DNA from 4 places in the Clostridium sp. 'White wine YQ' genome. Region 1 is predicted to be linked to each of the others. Evidence: riboswitches for the same ligand, from Rfam matches in the RefSeq annotation. Region 1 holds a riboswitch; each other region holds the start of a gene.
What was found. A riboswitch is a leader RNA that binds a small molecule or an ion and turns the genes downstream of it on or off. The one in region 1 is predicted to bind S-adenosylmethionine.

Region 2: linked by a shared signal. The riboswitch ahead of PTZ02_RS18730 (trans-sulfuration enzyme family protein) and the one ahead of PTZ02_RS16375 (O-acetylhomoserine aminocarboxypropyltransferase/cysteine synthase family protein) in region 1 are both predicted to bind S-adenosylmethionine.
Region 3: linked by a shared signal. The riboswitch ahead of PTZ02_RS11280 (methionine ABC transporter ATP-binding protein) and the one ahead of PTZ02_RS16375 (O-acetylhomoserine aminocarboxypropyltransferase/cysteine synthase family protein) in region 1 are both predicted to bind S-adenosylmethionine.
Region 4: linked by a shared signal. The riboswitch ahead of metF (methylenetetrahydrofolate reductase [NAD(P)H]) and the one ahead of PTZ02_RS16375 (O-acetylhomoserine aminocarboxypropyltransferase/cysteine synthase family protein) in region 1 are both predicted to bind S-adenosylmethionine.

The regions. Positions count from the first base shown of each region.
Region 1 covers NZ_JAQYUU010000007.1:118,007-122,221, forward strand. The annotation lists gene PTZ02_RS16370 (homoserine dehydrogenase) at 1-376, opposite strand, end outside; gene PTZ02_RS16375 (O-acetylhomoserine aminocarboxypropyltransferase/cysteine synthase family protein) at 432-1,709, opposite strand; SAM riboswitch class I at 1,868-2,003, opposite strand; gene PTZ02_RS16380 (5-formyltetrahydrofolate cyclo-ligase) at 2,095-2,661, opposite strand; gene PTZ02_RS16385 (ABC transporter ATP-binding protein) at 2,696-3,370, opposite strand; gene PTZ02_RS16390 (ABC transporter permease) at 3,370-4,122, opposite strand; gene PTZ02_RS16395 (ABC transporter substrate-binding protein) at 4,097-4,215, opposite strand, start outside.
Region 2 covers NZ_JAQYUU010000011.1:53,103-57,317, reverse strand. The annotation lists gene PTZ02_RS18735 (trans-sulfuration enzyme family protein) at 1-761, opposite strand, end outside; gene PTZ02_RS18730 (trans-sulfuration enzyme family protein) at 767-1,927, opposite strand; SAM riboswitch class I at 2,013-2,129, opposite strand; gene PTZ02_RS18725 (lactate utilization protein) at 2,228-2,869, opposite strand; gene PTZ02_RS18720 (SEC-C metal-binding domain-containing protein) at 2,965-3,468, opposite strand; gene PTZ02_RS18715 (CxxH/CxxC protein) at 3,583-3,741, opposite strand; gene PTZ02_RS18710 (MBL fold metallo-hydrolase) at 3,758-4,215, opposite strand, start outside.
Region 3 covers NZ_JAQYUU010000001.1:2,268,050-2,272,264, reverse strand. The annotation lists gene PTZ02_RS11295 (D-alanyl-D-alanine carboxypeptidase family protein) at 1-613, opposite strand, end outside; gene PTZ02_RS11290 (helix-hairpin-helix domain-containing protein) at 735-1,358, shown strand; gene PTZ02_RS11285 (DUF350 domain-containing protein) at 1,440-1,643, shown strand; SAM riboswitch class I at 1,809-1,925, shown strand; gene PTZ02_RS11280 (methionine ABC transporter ATP-binding protein) at 2,019-2,981, shown strand; gene PTZ02_RS11275 (methionine ABC transporter permease) at 2,982-3,623, shown strand; gene PTZ02_RS11270 (MetQ/NlpA family ABC transporter substrate-binding protein) at 3,657-4,215, shown strand, end outside.
Region 4 covers NZ_JAQYUU010000001.1:424,075-428,289, reverse strand. The annotation lists gene PTZ02_RS02000 (hypothetical protein) at 1-41, opposite strand, end outside; gene PTZ02_RS01995 (helix-turn-helix transcriptional regulator) at 209-439, shown strand; gene PTZ02_RS01990 (hypothetical protein) at 432-938, shown strand; gene PTZ02_RS01985 (S-ribosylhomocysteine lyase) at 984-1,439, opposite strand; gene metF (methylenetetrahydrofolate reductase [NAD(P)H]) at 1,454-2,341, opposite strand; SAM riboswitch class I at 2,419-2,528, opposite strand; gene PTZ02_RS01975 (hypothetical protein) at 2,630-3,196, shown strand; gene PTZ02_RS01970 (MalY/PatB family protein) at 3,257-4,215, opposite strand, start outside.

The DNA of each region.
Region 1 (4,215 bases):
CCCCTCCTACTGAAGCTTCGAATTTTAGATTAACACCCTTTTTTCTTGCAAGGTCAATTAGCTTTCCCCCATACTCTGCTATCAAATCCTTATTTGCCGTTACAACATTTCGCCCTAAGCTTAAAGCCCTTTTCACAAAGTCATATGCTGGATTTATTCCACCCATCACCTCAACAACTATGTCTGTATCTTTGCTAAAAAATTCTTCTATATCCGTTGTTAGTATTTCACTAAATTTTTTATTTTTATGCTTTTCAAAACTTCTCACTAAAATAGACACTACTTCTATATTCTCTAACTTGTCTTTATTATTTTCTAATAATTCAATTAATCCTGTTCCTACCACTCCATATCCTAATAAAGATATCCTAACCATTATAATATAGCCCCTCCGTACAATTACTTGTCTACAATATTAAATTTTATAGTAATTATAGTAAATTTAATGCCTGCTCAAAATCTCTTATTAAATCCTCTGTATCTTCAATACCAACAGAGATTCTCAAAAGATCTGGACTTACTCCACTTGCCTTTTGCTCCTCCTCTGAAAGCTGAGCATGAGTTGTACTTGCTGGGTGTAAAATATAAGTTCTTGCATCACCTAAATTAACAACTAGGGTCGCAATTTCTAAGTTTTTAATAAGCTTCTTCCCTTCTTCTACCCCTCCTTTAATACCAAACGTAAGTACTCCACTTGCTCCACCCTTAAGGTATTTTTGAGCTCTTTCATATTGAGAATTTCCTTCTAAGTATGGATAGTTAACCCAAGAAACCTTTGGATGCTGAGATAGAAATTCAGCTAACTTTAATGCATTTAACGAATGTCTTTCCATTCTTAAGTGTAAAGTCTCTAGTCCTAAATTAGTTAAAAATGCATTAAATGGACTAGGTGCCGCCCCTAAATCTCTTAATAAAGTTACTCTTGCCTTAACTGCATATGCAGCTTTTCCAAAAGCCTCAATATATTTTATACCATGATAACTTGAATCAGGCTCTGTGAATTCCGGAAACTTTCCATTTGCCCAATCAAAATTTCCTCCATCTACAATTATTCCCCCAACTGCAACAGCGTGCCCGTCTGAATATTTAGTTGTAGAGTGAACAACTATATTAGCTCCAAACTCAAATGGATTGCACAAATATGGAGATGGTACTGTATTATCTACAATTAATGGCACCCCAATTTTTTTTGCTACCCTAGAAAACTTATCTAAATCTAATATATTCAAGCCTGGATTCCCTATTATTTCTCCATATATAGCTTTTGTATTTTCTTTAGCTAAGGCTAGTATTTCCTCTTCACTTGCTTCAGGATCTACAAATGTTACATCAATACCAAATTTTCTTAAGTTAATATTGAATAAATTAAATGTTCCCCCATAAAGAGCAGATGTTGATATAATATGATCCCCTGCTTTAGCTATATTGGCTATTGCATAAAATATAGCTGCTTGACCTGAGGAGGTTGCTACAGCTGCAACGCCTCCTTGCAGTGCTGCATACTTTTCTTCGTAGGCAGCTATAGTTGGATTACTTATTCTTGTATAAAGATGTCCTTCTGCTTCTAATCCAAATAATTTTGCAACATGATCTGGATCTCCTTGTTGGTAACTAGTACTTTGAAATATTGGTAAAACCCTTGGTTCACCTGGATTTGGCTTATACCCTCCTTGTACTGCGATTGTTCCCAAGCTAAAATTTTTACTCATTAAAAAAAGCCCCCTTTTTATTATAAGGTGGCCTCTTACCAAACATAAACAGCTATCATCATTACTGCTGCTTATCTTATAGTAAAAAAAGCTATTTCTACTATAAGATAAGTAGAAATAGCTAATAAAGCATAATTATATACGCAAAATTACTCTTTCTCTTATCTATCAGGATAACCAGAATTTAACTAAGAAAATTTCTGTACCTGCAGGATTTAGCACAATTCTAACTTAATGAATGTTAGCTGTTGCTAGGTTTCATAGGGCCAGTCCCTCCACCATTCTTGATAAAAGACCATCGATTATTTAATTAATTATATTATAATGGTAAAAAAATAAAATGCAACTATTTTTTTGAAAAATATTGCATTTCTATATTAAATATTTATAGAGTTTTACAATCAATTATTTCATTCTCTGTAATAATATAATTCACCTTAATATCAAAGCTTTCTTGTGGTAATTCTTCTAAGACTTGAAGCGAAAATGCGAGTACTACTTTAGGAATCTTTAGATCCGTTTTTTCCAAAAACTTATCATAATATCCTCCTCCATATCCTACCCTTTCTCCACTTCTTGTAAATGCTACCCCTGGCATTATTATCAAATCTAACTTTTCATTTAGTTCCTCATTAGATTCTGGTTCTAATATCCCCCAAAATCCAGGTTTTAGTTCACCTATAGATTTAATTCTAATTACCTTCATTTCTTTATTTTTGTTATCAATCTTAGGAACATAAACTCTTTTATTTTTTTCTAAAGCATCTTTGATTAAATTCATTGTTTCAACTTCGTTCCCAAAACCTACAAAAATAAAAATGCTGTTTGATAGATTATACAAATCAAAATTCATTAAAAGTTCTTTAATTTTCACATCATATATTTTTTTTATGCCTGCATCAATTAAATCTCTTTTTTTAATTATATTTTCTCTAATTAATTTTTTCTCCATAACTCAATCCTCATTTTTACGATATTACAGTTTATTAGTCCATTTCAACTATTTCTAGTATTTCTTTTTTAGATATGTTACTATTCACTTTTCTTTTAATTTTAGTTGGTTTATCTGTTAATATATATATTTCGTCTCCAAGCTCTAAACATTCATCTATGTCATGAGTTACAAAAATCACTGTCTTTTTTTCTTCATTTTGTATTGTCTTAAAATCTTTTATAAGTTTATTTTTATTCTTTACATCTATAGTTTTAAATGGCTCATCCATGATAATTATTTCTCCACCGTAAGATAGAGCTCTTGCAAGACTAACTCTTTGTTTCATTCCGCCACTTAGCTCATTAGGATAGAAATTTAAATATTTATCTATACCCATCATTGAAGTGTACTTATATATTAATTCTTTTCTCTCTTCTATTTTATACTTCTTTTTAAGAACAATTTCTATATTATCCTTAGTTTTAAGCCAAGGTATTAATCTATCTTCTTGAAAAACGAAACTTATTTCTTTTTCATCAAAACCAACTACATTTCCCTGGTAATCCTTATCTATCCCTGAAATTATATTTAACAACGTACTTTTCCCACAGCCAGAAGGTCCTAATATACATGTTATCTTCTCTTCTTGAAACTTTATAGAAATATCATCTAGGACACGTAAATCACCAAACTCTTTTATCACGTTTTCCAAATAAAAATCACTCATTAATTAAAAGTCCTCCATCTTTTAGTCATTAGTTTAATTATAGATTCTATAAATAAAACAAAAATAACTAAAATTACTATCCAACTAAAAACTCCTGCAGTATTTAACTGCATTTTTTCCATTTGAATACTTGTTCCTACTCCATAGTTAGGTTGTCCTAGCACTTCACCACCTATAACCATCTTTAAACACAATCCTATCACTGATGAAAGCACCCCAAAAACACTTTTAGCCATACTTGGAATGTAAATATATCTAATACTATCAGTTATTCCTACCTTATACACCTTTGTCATAGAAATTACGCTTTTATCTATACCAACAATCCCTTGAATAACTGCTTCATAGATAACTGGAAATACAACGATTGAAGCAAGTAAAATGGGTGCTTTTTCATTTGTAAGCCAAATTAGAGCAAGTACAATTATTGCCATAGTAGGGACAGTCTCTAAAAGTGCCATGGTAGGTTGTAACATCTCAAGTATTTTCTTATTTAAGGCTGCAATTATTCCTACTATTGAAGCAAAAATTAAAGAAATTACAAATCCCAATATACACCTTTGTAATGTTGCCATTAATGTATAAGCAAATGATTTATCACTAACTATAATCTCTAATGAATCTAGAGTTTCTCTTGGAGAAGGCAATATAATTGCATTGCTTAATATATCGCTAACAATCCACCATACTAATATTAGTAATGCAGTTCCAATTAGCATATATTTTTTATTTTTTATAATATGCATTATCATCTGGTATTTTTTCTCCTATTGTCTTTGGTGCATTTTCCATTAGCACCTTAAAATAAATATTATAATCTTTCTTTAAATCCTCTGCATCTGCAA
Region 2 (4,215 bases), on a different contig from region 1:
TCTTGATGTGCATCTAGTCTTACTTTAAGGGTTTTAATTCCCCTAAGTAATAACCAGCAATCCTGTGGTCCTAATATCGCCCCGAAAGAATTTTGAATTGCATATATTCTATCTGCTAAGTCCTTATTTTTTGCTACTGCTAAACCACCAACTACATCACTATGCCCACCTATAAATTTAGTTGCACTATGTACCACAATATCTGCTCCTAAGTCTAAAGGTTTTTGAAGATATGGTGACATAAAAGTATTATCTACTATAACAAGTATGTCCTTTTCTTTTGCTATTGAGATAGCACCTTTTAAGTCAGTTATCTTTAATAATGGATTTGAAGGTGTCTCTAAAAATATTGCTTTTGTATTTTCTTTAATAGCTTTTCTTATATTCTCTACATCAGAAGCATCTACAAAAGTAAATTCTATATTGAATCTGCTTAAAACTTTAGTAGTTATTCTATAAGTTCCCCCATAAACATCTTCACAAATTACTATGTGATCTCCTGCAGAAAATATTGATAAAACTGATGAAGTGGCTGCCATTCCAGATGAAAAAGCAAATCCCTTATATCCATTTTCAAGCTGTGCTATAGTGTTTTCTAATGCTTCTCTTGTAGGATTTCCACTTCTTGAATAATCATACTTCCCAAAGTTATCGATATCTCTTTGATGATAAGTTGATGCTTGATATATTGGTATACTTAATGCCCCAGTTTCTTCATCTATTTCGTTGCCATTATGAATTAATTTTGTTCCAAATCTCATTTATATCACCCCAATGCATATTCTAAATCTTCAATTAAATCATTAACATTCTCAATTCCAACAGAAAGTCTAAGAAGCGTTTTTGTTACCCCAAGCTTTTCTTTTATTTCATCTGGAACCTCTGCATGTGTTTGAGTTTGAGGATATGTAATCAAGCTTTCTACTCCCCCTAAGCTTTCAGCAAAAGTTATAACCTTTACTTTCTTTAATACCTTTGCTACATCCTCCACATCTTTAACTTTAAATGAAATCATTGCTCCAAAGCCAGTAGATTGTTTTTTAGATATTTCATATCCCTTAGATTCTGGGAGTCCCACATAAAATACCTCTTCTACCTTTGGATGCTTCTTTAAGAATTCAGCGATTTTTATTGCATTTTCTTGGCTTTTCTCCATTCTTATATGAAGAGTCTTAATACCTCTTAATAAAAGCCATGAATCAAATGGTGATAATGTTGCCCCAGTAGATTTATGATAAAATCTTAATTTTTCATCTATTTCCTCATCATTTGTTGCTATGAATCCTGCTAATGTATCATTGTGTCCTCCTAAAAATTTAGTTCCACTATGAACTACAATATCAGCACCTAAGCTTAATGGTTTTTGGAAATATGGTGTTAAAAACGTATTATCTACGATTACCTTAATTCCCTTTTCTTTTGCAATTTCAACTATAGCTTTTATATCAGCAACCTTCATCATAGGATTTGATGGAGTTTCAACAAAAATTGCTTTAGTATTTTCTTTAATATTATTTATTACATCATTTAGATCTGTAGTATCAACAAATGTATGTTGAATTCCAAAAGGTTCATAAATATCTCTAAATAATCTAAAGGTACCTCCATATAAATCATCTGAAACAATAATATGATCTCCTGCCTTAAACAAATTAATTATAGCTGTTATGGCTGCTACCCCTGTAGAAAAACCTATGCCCCATTTAGCTCCCTCTAACTTAGCAACCGTACTCTCTACTTCTTCTCTCGTAGGATTTTGAAGTCTAGAGTAATCATATCCAGTACTTTCATTTAAACCACCATGTTTGAAGGTAGCCGTTTGATAAATTGGAAAACTTATTGACCCTGTTAGTGGATCAAATCCTTTATCTCCATGTACTGCTGTCGTTTCAAATCTTAATACGTTTTTTTCACACTCTCCACACATATATAATGCCCCCTTAATATTTTTGGAAAATAAAAAATGCCAGAGAATAAACCCTGACATTGTGATAAACAGCAACAGAAATCTATTCTCATCTACCAGTTAATTAAAACTGCAGGAATTAGCACCAATACATAAGTTAAATGGAACCTACGCTGGTTGCTGGGCTTCATAGGGCCAGTCCCTCCACCTCTCGTGATAAGATTATAAAATTATTATTTAATTTATAAGTATTATATACACCTTTTGGTTTTTTTGTCAAACCTTTTTATGAAACTTAAGATATATATTTTAAATTTATTTCTAATATCCAAGTTCCTCATTTAAGAAAATCACATGGATTCTATCCTTATCCCCTTGGCTTTTTATCACTGTATATTCTCTACATATCCTATCTGGTGATTTACAATCCATGCAATAACCAACCCTAGTACAAGGAGTTGCTTTGTTAAGTCTCTTTGCATTTGCCGGAGCTGAAACTGCCCTATTTCTCTTTATTGCTTCATCTAAGTCCTTAACTATTTTATTAATTCCAGCTACTATTATTACCTTATCTGGTCCATATAATATAGCTGCTACTCTATTACCATTCCCATCAACGTTATATATTTCACCACTTTCAGTTATTGCATTAGAGCTAGCAAAATATGCATCACTAAAAAATGATTGTCTAAATATATTTTTTATTTCTTCTCCTGTTAAACCTTCTTCATATCTATCTAAAAAATCATATCTATTACTTCTTAAGTGTTCTATTACCCCTGTTTCAAAAAGTGTCATTGAACCACCACAAGCTACTTTAGAACCTTCTTTAACAAGTTCCTTGATTTTATCAATTAACTCATCCTTCGAATTTACAAGGTATCCGTTCATATTATTTTTATTTAGTGCATCTATTACTCTCTCAATTTTTTTCTCTTTAACATAAGCTATACTACTATCCATAACTATCCCCTCCTAAATAATATTATATCACCATAATAAATTAAAAAAAATTAGGAATCCCTTTAAAGGATTCCTAATTTATAATTATCTTTATGTTATTTTCCTGCTCCACAGCACTTCTTGTATTTCTTTCCGCTTCCGCATGGACAAGGATCATTTCTTCCAATTTTGTTTTCGTTTCTTACTGTTTTAGAATCTTTGTATTTTCTAGCTATTTCTTCTCTCTTTTCAACAGAGAAAATTCCATCCCATTGTGGTAACTCATACAAATACTCAGCCTTAGCATCTAACATATTAAAGTATAAGTTCTCAAAATCTATATCAAAAGTTAATTCTTCCTCTGCAGTAACTTTTTCTAAATCAAATGGAGTCTTTAAACTATCATTAACACCATCCACAAATCCCATTACAAACTCATTAGATGCATTAAATTCTTTAGCCAAAGCTTCTATGCTTATTTTGACTACTTCATTGTGGTTAGCTAGTAACTTTTTGTAAATTCTAGTTTCTATGTCACTATATTCTTCCCAAAAAGCTTCTTCTCCTCTTGTTTTAACATATTCTACAACCATGTCGGTCCATTGTTTGTAAAGACTCATTTTATCTTCTCCTCTTCTTTAATTATGTTTATTATAAGGCTTTTATGAACTTAATCAACTATTACGACCAAAACCCTATGAAAAATTATACTAAAGCTTATATGTAATAGCAAGTTATCCCTGTTTTTCCAAGGAATAGCTTGCATCTTTTTCACAAAAACTACATACTCCTTCTTGAACCTTCTCCAAGATTGGAAATGTTTCTTTCTCTACAATGAATTCATCTAAAGCTTCGTCTATATGTTCCTCACATGCTAATATTTTGTTATCCATATAGTTTTCTCTCCTTTTAGAATTCTATATAATTACTTGGTCTATGCCTTTCAGCAATTGCTACTCCAAGATCTACATTTACCTTAATATTGTTCTCATTAAGTACATTAATTACTGTTTGATATGCTAAATCAGGGTGATTATTTGTATTACTTAAGTGACCTAAAAATAAATTCTTAAGCTTTCCATTAGAAAATAAATCTACTATAGCTTTGCCACAATCTTCATTTGATAAATGGCCTATTTCACTTAAAATTCTTCTTTTTAGAACATAAGGATATGGTCCATACTTTAACATCTCAATATCATGATTGCTCTCTAGTAGTATTACCTCAGAGTCTCTTATATTATCCCTTATTTCCTCTGTAAATGTTCCAAAGTCAGTTGCCACACTAGCTTGCTTTCCTTTAGAAAAGAAGGTATATCCAACTGGTCCTGCTGCATCATGTGGAATATTAAATGATTTAACACTAA
Region 3 (4,215 bases), on a different contig from region 1:
AGTGATTTTCCCCGTTTATATTAGAGGCAGGAAATTCATATGCTGGTGTCCTAGAAATATCAATAAAAGTTTGATTCTTTGATACTTCTCTCATAATAAGTGATAAATCATAAGCAGTTGTCTTGTGGTCATCTTCATAAAGTCCAGAAGGATTTACAAAAGTAGTATTATTCGCACCTAATTCTTTAGCTGTTTTATTCATAAGTTCAACAAATGCATCTTTTGAACCAGAGACATGTTCAGCTAGTGCTTCAGCACAATCATTAGCCGAAAGTAAGAGCATTCCATATAGTAAATCCTTAACGGTAAATACTTCACCTTCTATTAGACCGATTCTTGTTCCATCAACTGCAGTAGCACTTTTGGTTATGGTAACTTTTTCATCAAGCTTTGAATTTCTTAAAACCAATAAAGCAGTCATTACTTTTGTAGTAGAAGCTGGTGCAAGTGATTTCTCACTATTCTTACTGTATAGAATTTTTCCTGTAGTTGCATCCATTAGTACTACACCATCAGCTTCTAAATCAGGAACAGAAGGAGCTGCGCTTACATTTTTATTAAATATTAATGTAAAAGAAATCATCAATAGTAAAAAATAAGAAATTTTTCTCATAATATCCCCCATTATGTCATATTTCATAAAAATAAGTATAACAAAAATGTGGTCAAATTACTATATAAATGAGGTGTTTTTGTCAATAATTAATTATATATTAAAATTTAAGGAGGAAAACATGAGAATTACAAGGAAAGAAAAACTAATAGGAATCGTAATACTATTAATAGTTCTAACCTTAGTTGCGGGAATATATACATATATAAATATCCCAAAGCCTTTATCGGATAAAGAAGTGGAAGGTATGTTTGTAGAAGAGACTTCAAATGACAATAAAACTACGACTACAACAAATAATAGTGGAAACATAGTTGTTGAAATTAAAGGGGAAATTAAAAAGCCGGAAGTATATATAATGGAGAAAGGATCGATTATTAAAGATCTAATCGCAGAAGCTGGTGGATTAACAGAGAAAGCTGATACAAAGAATATAAATTTAGCCAAGGAACTTCAAAATCATGAGTGTATTGTTATAGGAAATATTGATAATAAAGCACAAAACACACAAGGATCATTGGCATCCTCATTGCAATCTGGAAAATCTCAAGATGGAACAATTAATATCAATACAGCAACTGAGGCTGAGCTAGATACATTACCTGGTGTAGGGAAAGTAATGGCAGGAAAAATAATAGAATATAGAGAAAAAAATGGAGGCTTTAAATCTATCGAGGAACTGAAAAAAATTGATAGAGTTGGTGAAGGAACCTTTGATAAATTGAAGGATAAAATTTCAATATAGATAGATATATAATAAAAAAACCTAGAAATTGGAAGGAATTTATATTAGAATTAAATTATATTATTTTAAGGGGGATTATTTATGGACGTATTAGTAAATGTTGGTTTGAGTGTTTTGTTCGGACTTGTTGGTATAGTTATTATGTTGATTGGATATATTATTTTTGACAAAATAATACCAGCTGATTTCAATAAAGAATTAGAAAAAGGAAATTTAGCGGTGGCTATTGTGGTTGCTGGATTACTAATATCTATAGCTATAATTGTCTCAAAAGTGATAGCATAAACATAATAAACATAAAAATGAAAGTTTTAAAATTTTAAAGGTATTCATTTATAAAATTTAAAAATTTCGCTTAAAAATTAAAAACTTCTAAAAAATTAAACATTTCTTATTGCATTTAATTAATATTTATATTATAGTAATAGCAGACAAATTAATATTAACGAATTCTTATCGTGAGCGGTGGAGGGACTGGCCCTGTGAAGCCCGGCAACCAACATAGGTTCCATTTAACTTGTGTATGGTGCTAATTCCTGCAGTTATTTTTTAACTGAGAGATAAGGGAGTAAATTGCAGTGGCTATTTTTCAGCGCTTGGGTTTATTCCCAAGCGCTTTTTATTTATCCGGATAAACAAAGGACATGTGGAGGTAGCTTAATGATTCAAATTAAAGGCTTAAGCAAAAGTTTTAATGAAACAGAAGTACTTAAAGATATTAAATTAAATATTGAAGAAGGACAAATTTATGGTCTTATAGGCCACTCTGGGGCAGGGAAATCTACTCTATTAAGATGCATCAATGGATTAGAAACTTATGACTCTGGAAGTTTAACAGTTATGGGACAAGAAGTTTCAGAACTTTCAACTAAGGAAATTAGGGAATTTAGAAAAAATTTGGGGATGATATTTCAAAATTTCAATTTGTTACAAACAAAAAATGTATTTGACAATGTAGCACTTCCTTTAGAAGTTTGGGGATACAGTAAGGCAGATATTAAAGAAAAGGTATATAAACTATTAGATTTAGTAGGGCTTAGAGAAAAAGAAAAGAGTAAGCCATCTCAATTAAGCGGGGGGCAAAAACAAAGAGTTGCAATAGCAAGAGCATTGGTTTTAGATCCTAAGATATTATTATGTGATGAGGCAACATCAGCACTAGATCCTAAGATGACAAAGGATATTCTATCTTTATTATTAAAAATTAATAAAGAATTAGGCATCACAATAGTAGTAGTTACTCACCAAATGGAAGTAGTTAAAGAAATATGTGAAAAAGTTGCGCTTCTAGAAGGTGGAGTAATTAGGGCAGAAGGAAATGCAGAAGAACTATTCTTAAGACCAGGACTAAGTTTAAAGAAATTCTTAGGAGAAGAAGAAGAGGAAACTCTTCCGGAAGTTGGTGTAAATATCAGACTATTCTTCCCAAGAGATTTAAGTGAGAATTCATTAATTACTAAGATGGCAAGAGAACTTAATATAGACTTTTCTATAGTATGGGGCAAACTTGAAAAATTTAGAGATGATGTGTTAGGTAGCTTAGTTATAAATGTAAATAGTGAATATAAAGAAAAAGTAGTTGAATACTTAAAGAATGAAAATATCAGCTGGGAGGTGCTATAAATGTGGGAAAGTATATTATTGCCGGCAATTGAAGAGACACTTATAATGACGTTTTTTTCTACATTATTTGCTATAATAATTGGATTTATTCCAGCAATTATAATGATAATTACTGCACCTGATGGATTAAAGCCTAATAAGGTTTTATATAGTATATTAGACGGAATAATTAACATATTAAGAAGTTTACCATTTATTATTTTAATGGTAGTTCTAGTTCCTTTTACTAGAACAATAGTTGGGACAACTATAGGCATTAAGGGGGCTATTGTTCCATTAACTATATCAGCAGCACCATTTGTTGCAAGGGTTATTGAGTCAGCACTTAGAGAGGTTGATAAAGGAGTAATTGAAGCAGCAAGATCTTTTGGGGCAAGTAATACTCAAATAATTTTCAAGGTAATGCTTAAAGAAGCTATGCCAAGTATAATTTTAGGTATCACTTTAACGATTATAAGCATCGTAGGATACTCTGCAATGGCAGGTGCAATAGGAGGCGGAGGCCTAGGAAGTGCAGCTATTAATTATGGATATAATAGATTTGATAATCAGATAATGTTTTATACAGTAGTGGTATTAATTGTATTTGTTCAAGTATTACAAAGCCTAGGTAATTTTATTTATAAGAAACAGGTAAAATAGATATATTAATTATAAAAACAGGGAGGACTTATTATGAAAAAAAGAGGATTATTATCATTAGTATTAGTAGGAGCGTTAGCTCTAAGCTTAGCAGCTTGTGGAAAAAAAGCTGATGATAAAACTATAACAATAGGAGTTACACCAAAACCACATGCAGAAATAGTGAATGCTATTAAGCCATTAGTTGAAAAACAAGGATACACTTTAAAAGTTGTTGAATTTAATGATTATAATACACCAAATACAGCACTTAATGATAAGGAATTAGACGCAAACTTCTTCCAGCATCAACCATATTTAGATGAAGTAATGAAGAATAAAGGATATAAGTTAGCAACAGTAACTAAAGTTCATAGTGAATTAATGGCCTTATATTCTAAAAAAGCTAAATCAATAAATGATTTAAAAGATGGAGCGACTATAGCTATTCCAAATGATGCTACAAATGGAGCAAGAGCATTGAAATTACTAGCAGCTAACAACTTAATCAAAGTTAAAGATGGAGAATTAATTTCATCAAAAGATGTTACAGAAAATCCAAAGAACTTCAAGTTTAAAGAATTAGATGCAGCTCAATTACCAAGAACATTAG
Region 4 (4,215 bases), on a different contig from region 1:
TTTGCTATTTTATATAATTCTTTTTCCTTCTCATTAAGCATACAATCACTCCTTTATTATTTCTCAGATTTATTTTTCTCAATAATTAGAATTTTATAATTCAAAATTTAATGTTATTTATATCACACAAAATGTATTATATATTTGACATTTTATATTATATATAATACAATCAATTTATACCAAAACTTACCGGAGGTAACTAAAAATGGCTAAGTCTAAAATATTCAAAACTAATTTGAAGGTTTTAAGAGCTGAAAAAAATATAACACAAGAAAAGCTTGCAGAAGATGTAGATGTGTCTAGAGGAACAATACTAGAAATTGAACGTGGAACCTTTAATCCATCATTAAAATTAGCCTTTAAAATAGCTCAATATTTTGATAAAAGAGTTGATGATATCTTTGAATTATTACAGGAGGATGTGGAAGATGAATAAGTATTTAATAATCATAGGACTAGCAATTATTTGTATTATAGTTAACTTTGCTGTAGAGTTATTTATTAAAGAAAAAGATGAGAGAGAAACCCAAGCTTTCCTTGATTCTCTTAAACTTACATGTTTATTTACAATTTTTATTTTTGGACTTACTATAACTAATAAGTTAATTCACTCAGTCCAAACATTTGACGTAAAAGAGATAGGTTGGATTCTTATTTCAAGTTCACTTATTCTTTTATTAAGTTATCAAATAAAAACGAAAACAGATTTGAGTTTTCCTAAATTAATTAAAATAAGTAAAACAAATAAAAACAGTATTAGAGCATCATTATATATATTTTCATTTTTATTGTTGGCTTTTGTTTTCTTTGCGATTTATATAAATAGCAATTCATATGCTCTATACTTAAAAAGTATATTAGGAATTACTGCATACATTTCCTTGTCCATTGTTCTATATATTTTAGCTTTCTTAAAAAAGAATAAAATATTTTAAAATAAAAGACTTAAGGCATTTAAATACCTTAAGTCTCTATATTATTTATTCACCGAATACATTTAGAGAAAAACCAGTTTCTAAAACTTTTTTAGCATATTCTTTTGCACCAAAAAGTGATAGATCTCTATAGTTACCACATTGAATTTCATTTCTTGCTGGAATCTCATCTGCAACTAATACTTTTTTAAGTGCTGCTTCTAAAGCTGGTTTAACTTCTACAGGTTCTCTATCTCCCCAAACTATTAGATAGAATCCTGTTCTGCATCCCATTGGAGATAAATCAATTATTCCATCTAATTCTTCTCTTAAAAGACCTGCTAAAAGATGTTCTAATCCATGAATTGAAGCTGTTGGGATAGCTTCCTTATTAGGTTGTGTAAATCTTAAATCGAATTTAGTTACCTTGTCCCCTAAACTACCATCTAGAGTCTTAGCTTTTCTAATATAAGGTGCCTTTACTATTCTATGATCTAACTCAAAACTTTCTACTTTTTCCATTTTGTTTCCTCCTTTTAAATAACTGCCTTTTCATTTAATGTAGTAATTATAGTTCCTATATTTTCTGTTATTCTTCTTGCTACTAATGGATTATTCATTGTATATAAGTGTATACCCCTAACTCCTGATGATAATAGATCAACTATCTGCTCTACTGCATATGCTATTCCTGCATCTCTTAAAGCTTCAGGGTTATGCTCATATTTGTCCATCATTCTTAAGAATTTAGCTGGTAACTGCGCACCACAAAGGCTGCTAATTCTCTCGATTTGCTTTTTATTCACTACTGGCATTATTCCTGCTTCAATAGGAACATTGATTCCTTCTTTATCTGCTCTATCAAGAAAATTATAAAATATTTCATTATTAAAAAACAACTGAGAAACTAAGTGTTCAGCACCATTATCTACCTTTTGCTTAAGTCTCTCTATATCAAGCTCTAAATTCCTGCATTCTATATGCCCTTCTGGATAACAAGCAGCACTGACCCCAAAATCTCCTTGATCTTTAATGTGATTAACTAATTCATAAGCATAGGAAAATTCCCCATTATTAGTTTGACCTATTGGAATATCTCCTCTAAGTGCAAGGATATTATTAATATTATTCTTCTTCAAGTCATTTAGAATATTATTGATATCTTCTTTTGTTGATCCAATGCAGGTTAAGTGTGCAAGTGCCTCAATACCATATTTATTCTTAATTAGTGAAGATAATTGTGTAGTTTTATTATCTACTGTACTCCCACCAGCTCCGTAGGTTACTGATATAAAGTCTGGTTTTAATTCCCCAAGATTTTCTAGTGTTGTGTATATTGTTTCAAGTGAAGATGTAGTCTTTGGTGGAAAGATCTCAAAAGAATAAACTACCTTCCTACTCTCAAAAATATCCTTAATAAACATATAAATACCCCCTTAAAAAATAAAAACCTAAAGGATATTACCTTTAGGTTTATATAACGCGATTTCCCCAAATAATATCCTTATCTTCCAGTTAAACACTGCAGGAATTAGCACCCACTAAGTCAAATGATAACTTATAGGTTGCTGGGTTTCATTGGGCCAGTCCCTCCACCACTCTAGATAAGTTTGAATAAATTATACACTATCATGATAATATTGTAAATATTTTTTTATTCTTACAATACTGATATAATATACTTATTACTTAACTACAGGAAGGGTTTATATATGAGCGAAAAAAATAAACATAAAGATTCAGAAGGCACTAAAGGGTCAAAAAAGATAAACATTAAACTACTATTAAACAGCTTTGCAATAATATCAATATTAATCATAGTTTATTTAGGTGGAGTTATGAGTGAAAGCATTGCAACAGATACACCTATAGATTCTATTACAAAAACTACTTCTAAAAAATTTGATGATAAGTCTATAAAAGTCGATAAAATAATATCAACAAACGATAATATCATTGGTATTTATGAGTCCCAAAATTCAACTGGTATTATTGAATTTGATAGACATAAATTCCTTTATAATAGGTTTGTTCCTACTAAACAATATGAGTCAACTACTAAAATTAATACTAAAACTATAGGAAAATACTTTATAGTATTTGGAGATTTTTCAAATACTAATGTCAATAAAATCAAAATAACCTCAAATTCAACAACGGAAGAAGCAGAAATATCAAATGGAAAAGATTTTGCAGTATTTAACCTTCCAAGTGAAAATTCAACTGCTACCTACGTGCTGCTAGACAAAGATGGAAATATTATCTCTGAAATCAAATAACAGAAACTTATGTCTAAATATAAAGGGAATTCAGTATTTGCTGAGTTCCCTTATTTAATCTCAACTATTTTTTTCATTTTCCCTCAAGGCTTTTTCAATTCTATCCAAAGCTCTAACTAATGTATCTCTTCTACATCCAAAGTTAAGCCTTAAAAATCCTTCTTCACCAAAATCCTTTCCATCTGAAAGAATAACTTTAGCCTTTTTATATAGAAACTTATATGGATCCTTAATGCCTGTTTCTCTAAAATCTATCCAAAGCAAATACGTTCCTTCCACCGGAGTTAATTTTAATTCTGGCAATCTGCTTTTAAATTCGCACTCTAAAAATTCTAAATTTCCTTTTAGATATTCTAATAATTCTTTTCTCCAAGGCTCTCCATTTTTATATGCTTCTTTACATACAACATAGTTTAAAACTCCTGGATGCGGTAGCAATCCTTCTGATGCTCTAAGAAACTTTTTTCTTAATTCTGTGTTTGGTATAACCCCAAAGGCTATTGGTATTCCAGGAAGATTATATGTTTTTCCTGGGCTCATAAGAGTTATACCTTGAGATACTTTATCTCCAAGTGACACTAGTGGAATATGTTTTCCTTCAAATATAAGCTGACAATGTATTTCATCAGAACATAGGATTAGCTCATGCCTTTCACAAAACTCTGCTAAATCCTCTAACTCCTCTTTAGAAAAAACTCTTCCTACAGGATTATGTGGATTGCATAATATAAATAGTTTAGTATCCTCTCTTATCGATTTTTCCATTTCTTCAAAATCAAAAGTATACTTACCCTGTTCTCTCTTTAATGGAACTTCAATTACTTCCCTATTAACATTTACAGGTGCTTTTCTTATGTTAGGGTATACCGGTGTATTTATCATTACAGAGCCCTCAATCATCTGACATACTACATTTATAGTTGGCACGATGCTTGGAAGCCATACTATCCATGATTCTTTTATCTCTGTATTATATTCCCTCTTAAAATGTTCTACTATAGTTTCTACTAGCTCTTTAT